Regions from separate parts of the Cellulosimicrobium sp. SH8 genome, predicted to be linked through region 1. Evidence: riboswitches for the same ligand, from Rfam matches in the RefSeq annotation. Region 1 holds a riboswitch; each other region holds the start of a gene.

Evidence for each region. Region 1 has a riboswitch for S-adenosylmethionine ahead of NF338_RS01140 (methylenetetrahydrofolate reductase). Riboswitches for the same ligand answer to the same signal wherever they lie in the genome.
Region 2: linked by a shared signal. The riboswitch ahead of NF338_RS03540 (LLM class flavin-dependent oxidoreductase) and the one ahead of NF338_RS01140 (methylenetetrahydrofolate reductase) in region 1 are both predicted to bind S-adenosylmethionine.
Region 3: linked by a shared signal. The riboswitch ahead of NF338_RS03660 (aminotransferase class V-fold PLP-dependent enzyme) and the one ahead of NF338_RS01140 (methylenetetrahydrofolate reductase) in region 1 are both predicted to bind S-adenosylmethionine.
Region 4: linked by a shared signal. The riboswitch ahead of NF338_RS03415 (NADPH-dependent FMN reductase) and the one ahead of NF338_RS01140 (methylenetetrahydrofolate reductase) in region 1 are both predicted to bind S-adenosylmethionine.

Annotation. Positions count from the first base shown of each region.
Region 1 is NZ_JAMXMH010000001.1:258,623-262,825, reverse strand. Features, by position in the region: gene NF338_RS01155 (hypothetical protein) at 1-176, shown strand, start outside; gene NF338_RS01150 (cation acetate symporter) at 173-1,696, shown strand; gene NF338_RS01145 (hypothetical protein) at 1,766-2,029, opposite strand; SAM riboswitch class I at 2,178-2,280, shown strand; gene NF338_RS01140 (methylenetetrahydrofolate reductase) at 2,444-3,439, shown strand; gene metE (5-methyltetrahydropteroyltriglutamate--homocysteine S-methyltransferase) at 3,472-4,203, shown strand, end outside.
Region 2 is NZ_JAMXMH010000002.1:178,590-182,792, forward strand. Features, by position in the region: gene NF338_RS03535 (NtaA/DmoA family FMN-dependent monooxygenase) at 1-848, opposite strand, end outside; gene NF338_RS03540 (LLM class flavin-dependent oxidoreductase) at 868-2,022, opposite strand; SAM riboswitch class IV at 2,367-2,476, opposite strand; gene NF338_RS03545 (TetR/AcrR family transcriptional regulator) at 2,649-3,371, shown strand; gene NF338_RS03550 (MMPL family transporter) at 3,462-4,203, shown strand, end outside.
Region 3 is NZ_JAMXMH010000002.1:206,749-210,951, forward strand. Features, by position in the region: gene NF338_RS03650 (CsbD family protein) at 1-59, shown strand, start outside; gene NF338_RS03655 (GNAT family N-acetyltransferase) at 169-816, opposite strand; gene NF338_RS03660 (aminotransferase class V-fold PLP-dependent enzyme) at 931-2,367, opposite strand; SAM riboswitch class IV at 2,403-2,518, opposite strand; gene NF338_RS03665 (hypothetical protein) at 2,564-2,791, opposite strand; gene NF338_RS03670 (rhodanese-like domain-containing protein) at 3,219-3,698, shown strand; gene NF338_RS03675 (O-succinylhomoserine sulfhydrylase) at 3,695-4,203, shown strand, end outside.
Region 4 is NZ_JAMXMH010000002.1:150,553-154,755, forward strand. Features, by position in the region: gene NF338_RS03405 (copper homeostasis protein CutC) at 1-444, opposite strand, end outside; gene gdhA (NADP-specific glutamate dehydrogenase) at 527-1,864, opposite strand; SAM riboswitch class IV at 2,105-2,238, shown strand; gene NF338_RS03415 (NADPH-dependent FMN reductase) at 2,259-2,858, shown strand; gene NF338_RS03420 (flavin reductase family protein) at 2,855-3,424, shown strand; gene NF338_RS03425 (hypothetical protein) at 3,525-3,929, opposite strand; gene NF338_RS03430 (hypothetical protein) at 4,095-4,203, shown strand, end outside.

The DNA.
Region 1 (4,203 bases):
TCCCGTGGCTCGTGCACGCGTACGGCTTCTACCCGGTGATCGTCGCGTTCGCGGTCGTGTTCGCCGTCGCGGCGGCGCGCAACGAGCGCCGGTACCGCGCGCTCGCCGAGGGATCGGTCGGGGCCACCGAGGCCGGCCCGGCGGAGGCAGGACCCGACGACGGCGGCGTCCCGTGAGCGCGTTGCCCCTCGTCGCGATCGGGCTGCTCCTGCTCGCGACCGGGCTCATCGGGTTCTACGGCCTGCGCATCTCGCGCACCACGAGCGACTTCTTCGTCGCGTCGCGCACGGTCCGGCCGGTGTGGAACGCGTCGGCGATCAGCGGCGAGTACCTGTCCGCGGGCACGTTCCTCGGCCTCTCGGGGCTCGTGCTGCTCTCCGGCGCCGAGGCGTTCTGGTTCCCCGTCGGGTACGCGGCCGGGTACCTGCTCGTCCTGCTGTTCGTCGCGGGCCCGCTCCGCCGCAGCGGTGCGTACACGATCCCCGACTTCGTCCACGCCCGGCTCGACTCCGTCGTCGCGCGCCGCGTCACCAGCGTGCTCGTGCTCGTCATCGGGTGGCTGTACGTCGTGCCGCAGCTCCACGGCGCGGCGCTCGTCATCACGAGCGCCGCGCCCGTCCCGCCGTGGGTCGGGTCGGTCGGGATCGCGGTCGTCGTGAGCGCGGTCGTCGCGGCGGGCGGCATGCGCTCCATCACGTTCGTCCAGGCGTTCCAGTTCTGGGTCAAGCTCACGGCGCTCGCGCTGCCCCTCGTGTTCGTCCTCATGGCGCTCGGCGGGGCGTTCGAGCCTGGCGGCGCGATCGTCACGTTCGACCCCGCCGCCGTGTTCCCGCACGACGCCGGTCCCGGCGGCCTCGACGCCTACGCGACGGTGTCGCTCCTGCTCGCGCTGCTGCTCGGCACGACCGGCCTGCCGCACGTCCTCGTGCGCTTCTACACGTCGCCCGACGGCGGCTCCGCGCGCCGCACGACCGTCGTCGTGCTCGTCATGATCAGCGTGTTCTACATGGTGTCCAGCACGCTCGGGCTCGTCGCGCGGGTCGTCGCGCCCGACCTCGCGGCGCCCGGCGTCGCCGACACCGTGGTCCTCACCCTGCCGACCCGCCTCGTGCCCGGCCTCGGCGGCGAGCTGCTCGCCGCGCTCGTCGTCGCCGGGGCGTTCGCCGCGTTCCTCGGCACGTCGTCGGGGCTGGTCGTGGCGCTCGCCGGCGTCGTGAGCCAGGACCTGTTCGGCGGGACCGTGCGGTCGTTCCGCTGGTCCGCGGTCGCGTGCACGCTCATCCCGCTCGCGTTCGCGCTCGTCACCATCCCGCAGGGCCTCGTGACGAGCGTCGGGACGGTGTTCGTGTTCGCCGCCTCCGCGCTGTCGCCCGTGATCCTGCTCGGCGTGTGGTGGCGCCGCCTCACCGCGCGCGGCGCGGTGGCGGGGATGGTCGTGGGGTCCGTCCTGTGCGCGACGGCGCTGCTCGCCTCGTCCGCGCTCGTCGCCGCGGGCTACGGGACGGGCTCGTCCGGCACGACGGCGGACGGCGTCCCCGGCGTCGTGCGCGCCCTGCTCGCCCAGCCCGCGGCCTGGACCATCCCCCTCGCGACCGCGACCGTCGTCGTCGTGTCGCTCCTCGACCGCCACGGCCCGCCCCTGCGCACCGACCGGTTCCTCCGGCGTCTGCACGTCCCGGAGCTCCGCCGCCGCTGACGACGGCGTGGGGCCTGAAAGCTGTCGCGGAGAAGGCGTGAGATCTGCAGCGCAGGAGCCCTGACCCGGTCAGATCCAGCGCGCGCCGATCTCGTCGTGGAGCTGCTGCGTCTTCTGCACGCGCAGGACGCCGTCCTCGACCGCGGCCTCCAGCCCGACCTCCCGCGCGATCGCGACGATCGCGTCGCGCTGCTCCGGGTGGTCGTCGGCGTCGCCGCCGTCCCACAGCTCGAGCCACCGGTCGGTGGGGTCGTCGCTGCCGCAGTCGGCCCACACCCGGCAGATCCGGTCGAGCTCGTCCTGCGTCATCGGGCGGGTCGGGGTGGCGTACACGGCTGGGCTCCTGGGCTCGGTGTCGGTCGGAGGGGCGCGCCTCACCCTAGACGGGGGCCATCGCTCGGGGGTCGTGCCGACACGCGCTCCGTGCGTCTCACCTGGCGGGCGCGCTCGACCGCATGTCGGATGGGTCGTAGGATCGTGGCAACCATCCAGAGCGGTCGAGAGTCCTGGCTCGACGACACCGCAGCAACCCGCCGACGGAAGCCTCCCGAGGACAAAGGTGCTAACGCCAGGGTCGATGGAGCGACTAATGGTCTCAGAGGCATCCTTCGCGCACCGTCCGGGCAGCCCGTGCCCGACGGCGGTCGCGCACGCACGCACCCCGGACGAGGCGACGTCGTGAGCGTCGCGGACGCCGTCGGGCAGGCCCACGGCGGGGCGGCACGGCCGACGGTCTCGTTCGAGCTCATGCCCCCGCGCCGCCCGGACGCGGCGCCGAAGTTCTGGGAGACGGCACGGCGACTCGTCGCGACGCACCCCGACTTCGTCTCCGTGACGTACGGCGCCGCCGGGACCGACCGCGCGACCGCGCGCCAGGTCGTCGGCCGTCTGCTCCAGGGCACGCCGGTCCTGCCGATCGCGCACCTCACGTGCGTGGGGGCGTCGCGCGAGGACGTCGAGGAGGTCATCTCCGACTTCCTCGACGAGGGCGTGCGGAGCTTCCTCGCGCTGCGGGGCGACCCGCCGCGCGACCAGCCGGACTGGCAGCCCGCGCCCGACGGCGTGCGGTCGTCGACCGAGCTCGTCGCGCTGCTCCGCGAGGTCGAGGCGTCGCGCTGCGCGGCCGACCCGGCCGCGGCGCTGCGCGGCGCGGCGCGCCCGTTGACGATCGCCGTCGCGACGTTCTGCGACGGCAACCCCGCCGCCGGCACGACGCGCACGCAGGAGGTGCGCCGCCTGTGGCAGAAGCAGCAGGCCGGCGCGAGCTTCGCGATCACGCAGCTGTTCTACGACGCGTCGTCGTACACCGACTTCGTCGCCGAGGCCCGCGCGGCCGGCGTGACGATCCCCATCCTCGCCGGGCTGCTGCCCACGACGGAGCCCGCGCGGCTCCGCCGCGTCGAGGAGCTCACGGGCGTGCGCGCGCCCCAGCACCTGCTGGACGCGCTCGACGCCCTGCCCGACCCGGAGGCGCAGCACGCCTACGGGATCGCGTACTCGGTCGACCTCGCGCAGCGCGTCCTCGACGCGGGTGCGCCCGGTCTGCACGTGTACACGTTCAACAAGCACCGCGCCGCTCTTGACCTGCTCGAGGGTGTCCACCTCGGCGGCGGGTCGGCCGGGACGGGAGGCAGCGCCAGCGCTGCCGCCGCCCCGCTCGTCCCGGACCTGGCCAGCGGGCCGTGGGTCACCGGCACCTCCCTGCCCACGACGAGCGCCGCCACGCACGGCACGCCCGTCTGACCGGTCCTCCGGACCAGCAAGAGGTTTCGATCATGGCCACTTCCGTACCCTCCCCTACCCAGATTCAGGCCGCTTCGCGAGCCGATCTCCCTGTCGGTATCGTCCTCGGCTACCCCCGCATCGGGCGTCGCCGCGAGCTCAAGAAGGCCGTCGAGGCGTTCTGGGCCGGGCGCACGAGCGCCGACGAGCTCGAGGCCACGGCCCGCGAGCTGCGCCTCGCGACCGTGCGCCGGCTCGTCGAACTCGGCCTCGGTGCCGACGACGCGTCGGTCCCCGGCTCGTTCTCCTTCTACGACCAGGTGCTCGACGTCGCCGCCTCCCTCGGGGCGGTCCCGTCGCGGTTCGCGTCGCTCCTCGGCACCGGCCAGGACGGCACCGGTCGCCTCGACCTCGCGGGCTACTTCACCGTCGCGCGCGGCCAGGGCGACGACGCCCCGCTCGAGATGACCAAGTGGTTCGACACGAACTACCACTACCTCGTGCCCGAGATCGGCCCGGACACCCCGATCCGGTTCGTCGACGACCGCGTCGTGCGCGAGTTCGTCGAGGCGAAGGAGGCGGGCGTCGTGACGCGGCCCGTCGTCGTCGGGCCGGTGACGTTCCTCGCGCTCTCCAAGGCCGCCGACGACGCCCCCGCGGGCTACTCGCCGCTCGACCGCCTGGACGACGTCGTCGCCGCCTACGCCGACCTGCTGCGCGCGCTCGCCGCGGCCGGCGCCCCGTGGGTCCAGCTCGACGAGCCGATCCTCGTCACCGACTCGGTC
Region 2 (4,203 bases), on a different contig from region 1:
GCGGGCGTGTCACCCAGCACGACGACGGTCGCGGGCAGGATCTTCAGGGAGTCGCGGTCGCGCCCGTGGGCGGCGAGGCGGCCCTTGACGTCGTCGTAGAACGCGCGCCCGGCGTCGAAGGTCGAGTGCGCGGAGAAGACGACGTCGGCGGTCCGGGCGGCGAAGTCGCGGCCGTCGGCGGAGTCGCCCGCCTGGAACAGGACGGGGTGGCCCTGCGGTCCGCGCGGCGTCTCGAACAGCCCGACGACGTCCGCGTACGCACCGTGGTGCGCGACCGGGCGCACCGCGCCGGGCCGCAGGAACTCGCCCGCGATCCGGTCGGCCAGGACCGCGTCGTCGTCCCACGAGTCCCACAGGGCGCGCGCGACCTCGACGACCTCTGCTGCCCGGGCGTAGCGCTCCGGGTACGGGAGGTAGCCGCCGCGGCGGAAGTTGGCACCCGTGAAGGCGTCGGGGCTCGTCACCAGGTTCCAGGCCGCGCGGCCCTCGGAGAGGAGGTCGAGCGTCGCGAACTGCTTCGCGAGCTCCCACGGCTCGTTGAACGTCGTGTTGATCGTGCCCGCGAGGCCGAGGCGGTCCGTGACGGCCGCGAGCGCGGCGAGCACGGGCAGCGTGTCGGGGCGGCCCACGACGTCGAGGTCGTGGATGCGGCCCTTGTGCTCGCGCAGGCGCAGGCCCTCCGCGAGGAAGAAGAAGTCGAGCTTCGCGTCCTCGGCACGGCGGGCGAGGTGCTCGAACGAGGCGAAGTCGATCTGGCTGCGCGAGCGGGGGTCGCTCCAGACGGTGGTGTTGTTGACGCCCGGGAAGTGGGCGCCGAGGTGGATCTGCTTGCGGGGGTGCGTGCTCATGTCGTGGGTCCGTCCGGGGTCAGGCGATCGCCGCGTAGCGGTTGGCGGGGAGCGGGAGGCCGAGCGTGTCGCGCAGCGTCGTCCCGGGGTAGGCGGTGCGGAACAGGCCCGCGCCCTGCAGGAGCGGCACCACGCCGTCGACGATCGCGTCGAGGTCCGTGCTCAGGGACGACGGCCGCAGGAGGAAGCCGTCGGCCGCGCCGGCGTGCACCCACTCCTCGACGGTGACCGCGAGGTCCCGCGCCGTGCCGACGTGCGTGAGCGAGTCGGTGTCCCACGAGACGCCCTCGAGGTCCTCGAGCAGGTCGAGGCGGGCCTGGGCGCTCGCGCGCGTGTCGCCGATGACGGCGTACGCGTCCACGAAGACTCGCAGCGCGTCGGGGTCGCGACCGGCGTCGGCGGCGGCGGCGCGCACCTGCGTCCGCAGGGCGACGGCCTCGTCGCGCGTCGCCGCGCGCACCCGCACGACGTCGGCCCGGCGGGCCGCGAGGTCGAGCGACGCGGGCGTGCCCGCCCGGACGACGACGGGCGGCTGGCCCTGCGGCGGGCGCGGCGTGATCGACGGCCCCTTGACCGCGAACCGGATGCCCTCGTGGTCGACGTAGTGGAGCTTCTCGCGGTCCACGAACCGGCCCGTCGCGACGTCGCGGATCTCGGCGTCGTCCTCCCACGAGTCCCACAGACGCGTGACGACCTCGACGGCCTCGTCCGCCTCGGCGACGGCGTCGGGCTCGTCCTGCGCGCCCTTGCGCCCGAACGCCGCGGCTTCCGCCGGCGTGGTGGACCACCCGACCTGCCACCCGGCGCGGCCCGCGCTCACGTGGTCGATCGTCGCGATCGCCTTGGACACGTGGAACGGCTCGGTGTGCGTGGTGGTGACCGTCGGGACGAGGCCGATCCCCGCGCTGCGGGGCGCGAGGCGGGAGGCGACGAGCGCGGCGTCGAGCCGGCCGCGCACGGACCCGTTGCGGCCCGGCTGGAGGGTGAACGCGTCGTCCAGCGTGACGAGGTCGAGCAGGCCGCGCTGGGCCGTGGCCACGAGCTCGACGAGGCGCTTGGCGTCGAACAGGCGCTGGGCCTGTGAGCCCACGGTCCGCCAGGCGGCGGGGTGCGCGCCGGCGTCGGTGAGGTCGACGCCGAGGTGGAGGGTGCGGGCAGGGCGGGGGTCGGACATCGCGAGGATCCGTTCTCAGTTGAGCCGACGGCGCGCTCAGGGCGCGGCGGGGTGCCGGAAGGTGGGCAGGGCGGTCCGGCCGCGCGCGGCGGCAGGACGGGGCTGGGGAAGCCGGGAGGGACCCGGACCGCGCGCGGGTGGCGCGGGTGTCAGAGGCGGGTCGTCGTCAGCGACAACAGGCGACGCGCGCGGGACCCGTGGCCCCGAGGGCGAGGGCGCCGAGGCCGCCCGCGAACGGACAGGGGCACGTCGACGCGTGCGCGGTGCTCACCGCGGTGCTCGACATTCGCCGATCCATCGTCCGTCTCCTTCGTGCCCGTCGCCGGGCTCCGCGTCGTTGCCCCGCACCGCGCGTGGTCCGCGCGACGCGGGACCTGGTCCTCACCCGGGGCACCCCACCGCGCGGGAGGGTTGCCGTCCGACGAGCCGGGGCTTGGCGTCGGAGCTCATGACCATGTCCTGTGACCGGGGTGCGACGACCTCGGTTGCGCGGGAACTTACGAGCGGCCACCGCGGGGTGTCAACGCGCCGTGGAGACCTTCCCACATACTGGACTCAATCGGTCAACTTTGAGCCGATCGGGGCTCTGTTTGCACCGAGTGCATCAATGCACTTAGTGTCAACAGGTGCCCCTTCCCTCCGCGACCGAGCCGTCGGACGTGCCCGTGACGGACCCGACGACAGGCTCACCGACAGGCTCTGCGGCTGGCTCCCCGACCAGCCCCACGACCGACCGCCGCGCCGCGCTGCGCGCGCGTCACCGCCGCGCGATCGTCGATGCCGCCGCGTCGCTCATGGAGGAGAACGGGGGCGCCCGGTTCACGGTCGACGAGCTGGCCGCACGCGCCGACGTCGCGCGGCGCACGATCTTCAACCACTTCGCGTCGCTCGACGACGTGGTGGTCGAGGTGTGCGAGGACGTGCTGGGCACGGTGGTCGACGCGCTCGGGGCGAGCGCCGCGGACCCCGGCACCGACCGCACGACCCCGCTCGACGACCTCACCGCCGCGCTCCGCGGCACCGACCTCGTCGGCCCGATGGCTTACCTCACGCGCGCCCTCGGCGGCACCGCGACCGAGCCCACCCCGCGCGTCACGACGATGGTCGTGCGCACGTTCACCCACCTCGCCGAGCGCCTGGTCGCCGAGACCACGCGGCGGCACCCCGACGTCGACCCGCTCGAGATCGAGATGCTCGTCGGCGCGCTCATGGCCGGGGTCCTGGTGATCCAGCGCCGCTGGTGGGCCGCGACCGGCGCCGCCGACGACGACGCCTCGCGCCGCGTGTGGGCGGACCTCCTCGACCGTCTCGTCGCGCGCATGCGCTCAGGCTGGGAGATCCCCGCCTGACGCCTCCCGCCCCTCACCTCGCTGACCGCCACCGGACCGCACGCCGCACCGCCCACCGGACCACCCCGGACTCCCCACCGAAGGACCCTCATGGCTGAACTCCTCTACCGCCTCGGGCGTGCCAGCGCGCGCCGCGCGCGGACCGTCCTCGCCGCGTGGCTCGCGGTGCTCGTGCTCGCGGGGGCGGCGTTCGTCGCGTTCGGCGGCTCGCTCGCGAGCAGCTTCTCCATCCCCGGCACACCGACCGCCGAGGTCACCGAGCGCCTGCAGACGGCGCTCCCGGAGGCGTCGGGCGGAAGCGGCACCGTCGTCTTCGCCACGGAGGACGGCTCCGCGTTCACGCCCGAGCAGGAGGCGGAGATCTCCGACCGCCTCGCCGCGGCCGAGGACGTCGACGGCGTCGAGACGGCCGTCGACCCGTTCGCCACGCAGGCCGAGCTCGCGGACCAGCGTCAGCAGGTCGAGGACGGCCGCACCCAGATCGAGGCCGGGCGCACGCAGATCGAGGACGGTCGCACGCAGCTCGCCGCGGGCCAGGAGCAGATCGACGCCGCGCGGACCCAGCTCGACCAGGGCCAGACCCAGCTCGACGCGGCGCGCGCGCAGGCCGAGGCCGCGGGCGCGCTCGACCAGGCGGCGCCCCAGCTCGACGCGCAGCAGGCCGAGCTCGACGCCGGGCGCGCCGAGCTCGACGCCCAGGCCGCGGCGCTCGACAAGCAGGTGACCGCGCTGGAGGACCAGAGCACGACCCTCGAGGAGCAGTCCGCGCAGCTCGAGGCCTCGGCGCCGCTGCTCGAGATGGCGTCGGAGATCCGCATGGTGTCCGAGGACG
Region 3 (4,203 bases), on a different contig from region 1:
AGGCGAAGGCCGACATCAAGCAGGCGGGCGACGACGTCAAGGACGCGTTCGACCGCTAGTCCCTGCCCCTGATCTGCTCGCGAGGGCTCCGCTCCGGCGGGGCCCTCGTGGCGTGCCGGGTCCGCGCGGTCCCGGTCCGCCGTCCGGCCCGGGTCTCCGGCGACGGGCCTACGACGCGGCGAGCGGCAGCGGGGCCACCGGGTGCGCGGGGGCGAGCACGGGCACGACGCGCGGGGCGTTGATCCGCTCCAGGAGGCCGACCTCGACGGTGGGCCACTCGGGCGCCAGGATCGAGAACATCACGGAGTCGGCGCGCGTCCCGTCGGGCGCGGTGCGGTGGCCGCGCATGACGCCCTCCTCGTACGCCCCGAGGCGGCGCATGGCCCCGAGCGAGCGGGTGTTGCGCGTGTCGACGCGGAAGCCGACGCGGTGCACGTCCCACGTCTCGAACGCATGCCGCAGCAGCAGCCACTTGGTCACGGGGTTGACGAGGCTCCCCCAGGTCGAGCGGGCGTAGAACGTCCGGCCCACCTCCACCCGGCGGTCGACGAGCGACAGGTCGCGGAACGCCGTGCTGCCGAGCACGTCGCCCGGAGCCCCGTCGGGTCCTGCGGCGCGCACGACGAAGCCCGTCAGGTCGGGTGCGGCGCGCGTCGCGGCCACCAGCTCGGCCATCCCCGCGACCCCGAAGGGCATGGGGATGCTCATGCCTGACCACATCGCCTCGTCGACGAGGCCGGCCAGTGTCTCAGCGTGCTCCAGGGCCAGCGGTTCCAGGCGGAATCCGTGCCCCGAGAGGACGACGTCGTGCAGCACAGCGCATATCAGAGCACACGCGGACGACGCCGCCAAGAGGGTTCGGCGACGCGGTGGACAACGCTCGTCGACGGCCCGGTGAACGGCTGTCCCGGCGGTCCCGCCGGCGCCGGGTCAGACGGCGGGGCCGCACCCCGCGGCGTCGGCGAGGAAGCCCGCCGCGGCGGTGGCGAAGAGGCCCTCCAGACCGGAGCCCGCGGGCACCGGGCGCGGGTCGTCGGCGACGGCCCAGCAGCCGTCGACGACCTCGTACCGCGTCGTCGGCCCCTGCTCCACGTACGACCGCACGGCCTCGACGAGCCGGACGACGTCCGCGCCCGTCGTCCCGACGCCGACGGACGCGCGGATCGCGCCCGCGTCGTACCCGAGGCGCGCGAGCAGCGGGTGCGCGCAGAACCGGCCGTCGCGCACGCCGATGCCGTGCTCGGCGGAGAGGTACGCCGCGACGAGGCCGGGGTCGTGACCCTCGACGGAGAAGGTGACGACGCCGACCGGGTCGACGGCGTCGTCCCAGACCCGCACGACGCGCACGCCCGGGACCGCCTCGAGGCCCTCGACGAGGGCGGCGCGGAGCGTCGCCTCGTGGGCGTGGAGGTCGGCCGGGTCGAGCGCGGCGAGCGCGTCGCACGCGGCCGCGAGCGCCGCGGCGCCCACCACGTTGGGCGACCCGGCCTCGTGGCGCGCGGGCGCCGTCTGCCACTGCGTCCCGGTCACCGCGACCTGGCGGACCGCGCCGCCGCCGGCGAGGTACGGCGTGCCCGCGTCGAGCCAGTCGCGACGGCCCACGAGCGCGCCCGCGCCGAACGGCGCGTACGTCTTGTGGCCGGAGAACGCGACGTAGTCGACCCCGGAGTCCGCGAGGGAGAACCCGCGGTGCGGGACGAGCTGGGCGCCGTCGAGGACGACGCGCGCCCCGGCGTCGTGCGCGACCCGCACGACGTCCGCGACGGGCAGCGACTCGCCCGTGACGTTCGACGCGCCGGTCACGGCGACCAGGGCGTACGGGAAGCGCGCGAGCTCGGTGCGCAGGCCGGACAGCGTCTCCGCGACGGACGCGCCGCCGGCGAGGACCGTCGCACCGCCCGCGCGCTGCCACGGCAGCAGGTTCGCGTGGTGCTCGACGTCGAGGACGAGCACGCGCCCGGGCGTCCCGTCCGCGTTGGCCGGGACGCATCCCGCGAGCAGGTTGAGCGAGTCGGTCGTGTTGCGCGTGACGACCGTGACGTCGTCCTCGCGTGCACCGACGAAGGCGCCGATCGTGCGGCGCGACGCCTCGTAGAGCGCCGTGGAGACCTGCGACAGGTAGCCCGCGCCGCGGTGCACGCTCGCGTAGAGCGGCAGCACCTCGGTCACGCGGTCCGCGACGGAGCGCAGGGCCGGGGCCGAGGCCGCGACGTCGAGGTTCGCGTAGGGGACGCTGCGGCCGTCGACGAGCGGCACGAGCGTGTCCGCGCCGACGACGGGCAGGAGCGCGGGCGCGTCGGCGACCGCCGAAAGGTCAGGCGCCGTCGAGAGGTCGGGCGGACACGAGACGTCGGCGAGAGCAGTCATGGCACAGTCCTCCGAGGGCAGTCCGGGGACCGTGATCCCCGCGCTTGCCGCGCGCCGGTCGGCGTGCGGCCTGGTCGTCACCCGGGGCACCCCGCCGCGAGAGGAGGGTTGCCGGCCAGCAAACCGGGGTTTCACGCTGGCACTCATGACCTGCGTCCCAGGATGTGCGCGGGGGACGGGGCGTGTCAACCGGTGGTCAGCGCGTCTCGGATGGCGGGACGCAGTCCACGGGCAGGTCGAGACGCCAGCCGGACTCGTCGACCTCGAACGCGTCGAGCACCTCGCCGGTGCGCGCGTCGAGCACGACGACGGAGTCGGGCGGCCACTCGGCCGGATCGCCCGGCGGCGCCCGCGGAGGACGCCGGAGCCTCGCACCGTTCGTGTGGGCCTCGACGACCTCACCGGTGCGGGTGCTCGCCAGCACGACCTCCGGGTGCGCGTCGGCGTAGGCGTCGCACGCCTCGCCGTTGCCGTCCGAGCTCCACCACCCCCCGCGGCCCGTCGTCGCCGTCGGGCGCCGTCCACAGCAGGACGACACCCGCCGCGACCACTCCGGCGACCACGGCCGCGCCCACCGCCCGTCCGCGTGCGATCCGCATCGATCCCCCTGCCTGCCGGGACCCCCGCCCGGCCGCACGGCCACGCTAGCGCGACCGGCCGACGTCGGGCACCGCCGCCCTGGGCCGCTCGGCGAGACGGGCGTTCCGCGCGCCGGACGCGTGGCGTACGATCCGTGCCAACCATCCGGAGCGGCCGAGTGACGTGGCACGTCGACGCCGCAGCAACCCCCCGGTCCGTCGCGAGGCGGCCGGGCGCAGGGTGCTACTGCCACGATCGATGGAGGAGGACTCATGAGCGACCAGTCCCAGCAGACGTCGGCCGTACCCGACGCGCGACCCGCCGTCGGCTACGCCGGCGACATCACCCCCCAGCAGGCGTGGGACCTGCTGACGAGCGACGAGCGCGCGGTGCTCGTCGACGTCCGCACCGAGGGCGAGTGGCGCACCATCGGGGTGCCCGACGCCACGGACCTCGGCCGCGACGTCGTGTTCGACGAGTGGGTGACCCCGGCCGGGCCCAACCCGCGCTTCGTGGACCAGCTCGTCGAGGCGGGTCTCGCCCCCGGCGACGAGCGTCCCGTCGTGTTCCTGTGCCGCTCGGGCCAGCGGTCGATCGGCGCCGCGCGCGCGGCCACGGCCGCCGGGCTCGGGCCGTCGTACAACGTGCTCGAGGGCTTCGAGGGCGCCCAGGGGTTCTCCGGCCTGCGCGACGTCGAGGGCTGGAAGGTCCGCGGACTGCCCACCACGACGTTCGACGAGGCCGCCCGGTGAGCGCCGCGCAGCCCGGGAGCGTGCCCGGCGGCTCCGGCCGCAAGCCCCTGCCCGCGAGCGCGCGCCCCGCGACGCTCGCCGTGCGCGGCGGGCACCACCGCACGGAGTTCCAGGAGACGTCCGAGGCGCTGTTCCTCACGCAGGGCTACACGTACGACCGCGCCGCCGACGCCGAGGCCGCGTTCAAGGGCGAGCTCGACCGGTTCGTCTACTCGCGCTACGGCAACCCGACGGTGCACGCGTTCGAGGAGCGCCTGCGCCTGCTCGAGGGCGCCGAGGCGTGCTACGCGACGGCGTCCGGCATGTCCGCGGTGTTCACGTCGCTCGCCGCGCTCGTGGGCTCCGGGTCGCGGATCGTCGCGGCGCGCGCGCTGTTCGGGTCGAGCATCGTCATCTTCGACGAGATCTTCGCCAAGTGGGGCGTGCGGACCGACTACGTCGACGGGCACGTGCTCTCCCAGTGGGAGGAGGCGCTGTCCACGCCGGCGGACGTCGTGTTCTTCGA
Region 4 (4,203 bases), on a different contig from region 1:
GACCGCGCGGTGGAACGTCACCTCGCGGCCGTCTGCGGCCTCGACGAGGGCGCGCACGGCGGGGGTGTCCACGAGGCCGTCCGGGGTCAACGCCCCGACCACGACGCCCGCCGCACCCGCCGCGACCGCGGCCCGGACGTCGCGGACCTGCACGTCGAGGTCGGCGGCCGAGAGGACGAACCCGCCCGGGCGCGGTCGCACGAGGACGTGCACCTCGACGGCGGGACCGCCGTTCGCAGCGTCGGCAGCGGCCACGACCGCCGCCTCCACGAGCCCGGCGCTCGGCGTGAGCCCGCCCGTCGCGCCCAGGCCGACGCACAGCTCGACCCGCCGAGCGTCCACGGCGGCGGCCACCCGGACGCCCTCCGGGTCCTGCACCGCGAGCTCGAGCACGACGTCGCGGCCCGCGCGCGCGGCGGGGCCCTCGGGGTCGGTGGTCGTCACTGCGTTCTCCCGTCGTCCGGTCCGGCGGCCGTCACGTCGCGCTGCGTGCGCGACGGCGGCCGTCGGCCAGGGTAGACGACGGTCAGATGACGCCGAGCGCGAGGATCGCGTCGGCGACCTTGGTGAAGCCGGCGACGTTGGCGCCGAGCACGTAGTTGCCGGGCGCGCCGTACTCGTCGGCGGTCTCGACGCACCGGTCGTGGATGCCCGCCATGATCTGCGCGAGCCGCTCCTCCGTGTACTCGAACGACCACGCGTCGCGCGACGCGTTCTGCTGCATCTCGAGCGCCGAGGTCGCGACGCCGCCGGCGTTCGCGGCCTTGCCGGGCGCGAAGAGCACGCCTGCCTCCTGCAGGAGCGCGACGGCGGAGGGCGTCGTGGGCATGTTGGCGCCCTCGGCGACCGCGACGACGCCGTTCGCGACGAGCTGCTTGGCCGCGCTCTCGTCGAGCTCGTTCTGCGTCGCGCACGGGAGCGCGACGTCGCACGGCACGTCCCAGATGGAGCCGTCGGTGACGACGCGCGCACCCGGGCGGCGGGCCGCGTAGTCGGCGACGCGGCCGCGCTCGACCTCCTTGACCTGGCGGAGCAGGTCGAGGTCCACGCCGGCCTCGTCGACGACGTAGCCGGAGGAGTCGGAGAACGCCACGACGTTCGCACCGAGCTGCTGGGCCTTGGCGGTCGCGTAGGTCGCGACGTTGCCCGAGCCGGAGACGACGACGCGCCGACCGTCGAGGTCCTGCCCGCGCGTGGCGAGCATGCTCTGCGCGAAGAGCACGGTGCCGTACCCGGTGGCCTCCGTGCGCACGAGGGACCCGCCCCACGAGATGCCCTTGCCCGTGAGGACGCCGGACTCGTAGCGGTTGGTGATCCGCTTGTACTGCCCGAACAGGTAGCCGATCTCGCGTCCGCCCACACCGATGTCGCCGGCCGGGACGTCGGTGTTCTCGCCGATGTGCCGGTACAGCTCGGTCATGAACGACTGGCAGAACCGCATGACCTCGCCGTCGGAGCGGCCGCGGGGGTCGAAGTCCGACCCGCCCTTGCCGCCGCCGATCGGCATGCCGGTGAGCGAGTTCTTGAAGATCTGCTCGAAGCCGAGGAACTTGACGATCCCGAGGTAGACCGACGGGTGGAACCGCAGGCCGCCCTTGTACGGGCCGAGCGCCGAGTTGAACTCGACCCGGAAGCCGCGGTTGATCTGCACGCGGCCCGAGTCGTCCACCCACGGGACCCGGAAGATGATCTGGCGCTCGGGCTCGCACACGCGCTCGAGGACGGCCGCCTCGACGTAGCGCGGGTGCTTGCGCAGCACCGGGCCGAGCGAGTCGAAGACCTCGCGCACGGCCTGGTGGAACTCGGCCTCGCCGGGGTTGCGACGCAGGACCTCGTCGTAGACGGACTGCAGTCGGCTGTCCATGGGCTCTCCTCGTCTGGACTCGCGGAAACTCCTGCTGACGGTACGCCTGTGCCAGAAGTTCCCGTACCGCCGTCTCACTCCCTGCGCACCCGGGGACGGCGCGCCGGAGGTCCGGTGCGCGGCCCAGGGCGTGGCCCGAGCCCGCCAGGAGCGCACTGCGGACGACACAACCGTCCACCCACTGAGAAACCCGATCGATCTGGTGCGGTTTTCGTGAAGCCGTTGCTATACCCGTCCCCAGGTCACGAGCACCAGCGCCAAGCCCCGGCTCGCTGGTCGGCAACCCCCTGTCACGGCGGGGTGCTCCGGGAGATGACCAGGCCGCGCGCGACCGGCCCCGCACCCGCGGGACGGCCGCGCGGCAAGCGTGATCGACGACTACTGCGAGGTACACATGACCCACCGCTCCCTCTCCCCGACGGTCCTCGCCGTCTCCGGCAACCCGCGACCCGGCTCGCGGACGCTGGGGGCTGCCGAGACCGTGGCGCACCGCGTCGCCGCCCTCCTCGGCACGACCGACGTCTCGACGATCGACCTCGCGGCGTTCGGCAGCGAGATCCTCGGCCCCGAGCACCCCAGCGCGGACGCCGCCCGCGACCGGCTGGCCGCGGCGACCGTGGCCGTCGTGGCGACACCGGTCTACAAGGCCTCGTACACCGGGCTCCTCAAGGCGTTCCTCGACCTCTACGGCCCGGACGGGCTCGCGGGCGTCGTCGTCGTGCCGCTCGTCGTGTCCGGCAACCCCGCCCACGCGCTCGTCGGCGAGGTGCACCTGCGGCCCGTGCTCGTCGAGCTCGGCGCCGTCGTCCCGACCCGCTCCCTCACGGTCACCGAGCCGCAGCTCGCGGACCTGGGGCCGGTCGTGGACGCGTGGCTCGCCCGCGAGGGCGGCGCGCTGCGCCGCGCCGCGACGCCGCTCCCCGGGGTGGACGGCGGCGACCCGCCGCCCGCCGACCAGGCCGTCGCCGACGCGTTCGCGGGGGTGGCCCGATGACCGCCGAGCTCACCCACCTGGAGGCCCTCCTGGCAGAGCAGGACGAGCCGCAGCTCTCCCCCGACGAGTACAAGTCCGTGTTCCGCGGCCACCCCGCCGGGGTCGCCGTGATCGCGCTCGAGCACGACGGCCGCCTCGTCGGGTTCACCGCGACGTCGGTCATCTCCGTCTCGGCCGCGCCCCCGCTGCTCGCGTTCTCGCTCGCGTCGACGTCGTCGTCGTGGCCCGCGGTCTCCGCGGCACGCACGCTCACGGTGAGCTTCCTCGCCGACCATCAGGACGACGTCTCGGCACGCTTCGCGACGAGCGGCATCGACCGGTTCGCCGACGGCGGCTGGTCGCGCCTCGGCACCGGGGAACCCGTCATCGACGGGGCCCTCTCGTGGGTCCGGGGCCGCGTGGTCCAGCGCACGCCGGTGGGCGACTCCTACCTCGTCTCGCTGCGGGCGCTCGCGTCGAGCGTCGGCACGGACACCGGCCCGCTGCGTGGGGCGACCGACACGGCGTCGCCCCTCGTCTACCACGACCGCACCTACCACCGGATCGGGGACCACTCGGCGCTCTGACCCGCACGCTGCGGGCGCACCACGGGCGAAGGGCCCGACGGCGGACGCACCGCCGTCGGGCCCCTCGCCCGTCCCGCGCCGCCCCGCACGGGTGGACCGGTCACCAGCTCCAGCCGCGCGCGCTGAGCTCGAGCTCCTCGCGGAAGCGCTCGTCGTCGCCCGTGCGGAACCCGGCCCGCAGCGGGGCGTCCTCGACCGAGAGCCCGGTGAGCCGGCACGCCTCCCGGAGCAGCGCGTCGTAGGCGCCCTGGACCGCGAGATAGTGGTGGGCACGGGCGTAGACGTCCGGGTCCGCCTCGATGCGCCGCATCTCCGCCGCGAGCTCGCTCAGCCGGACCTGGAGCGCGAGCGTCGCGAGCGGGTCGGGGGCCGACGGGCGGCGCCGCAGCAGGTGCGGTCGGCTGGTCGTCCGGTGGCTCGGGGGCCGTCCGGCGCGGCGCAGCACCCACCACGCGGCGGCGACCGTGCACGCCGTCGCGCACCAGACCATCAGCAGCCACGACATCGGAGCCGACCTCTGCGCGGGGAGACCCACCGGACCTCTCCAGTCTAGGTCCGCACGACGCCGTGAGCCATGGGTCGCGCTCACCATCCCCCGGACGGCGCTGCCGCCGTACCATGCCGACGACGGCTTGCGACGACGCGGGTCAGGGCGACGAGGGGGCGACCGGTGGCGACAGCACGACGGCTGCGGACGATCGCGTTCCGCGGCCAGCTCTGGGCGGCGCTCGTGCTCCCGCTGTGCCTCGTGGCTGGGGCCGTCGCCGCGGGCGGCGGAC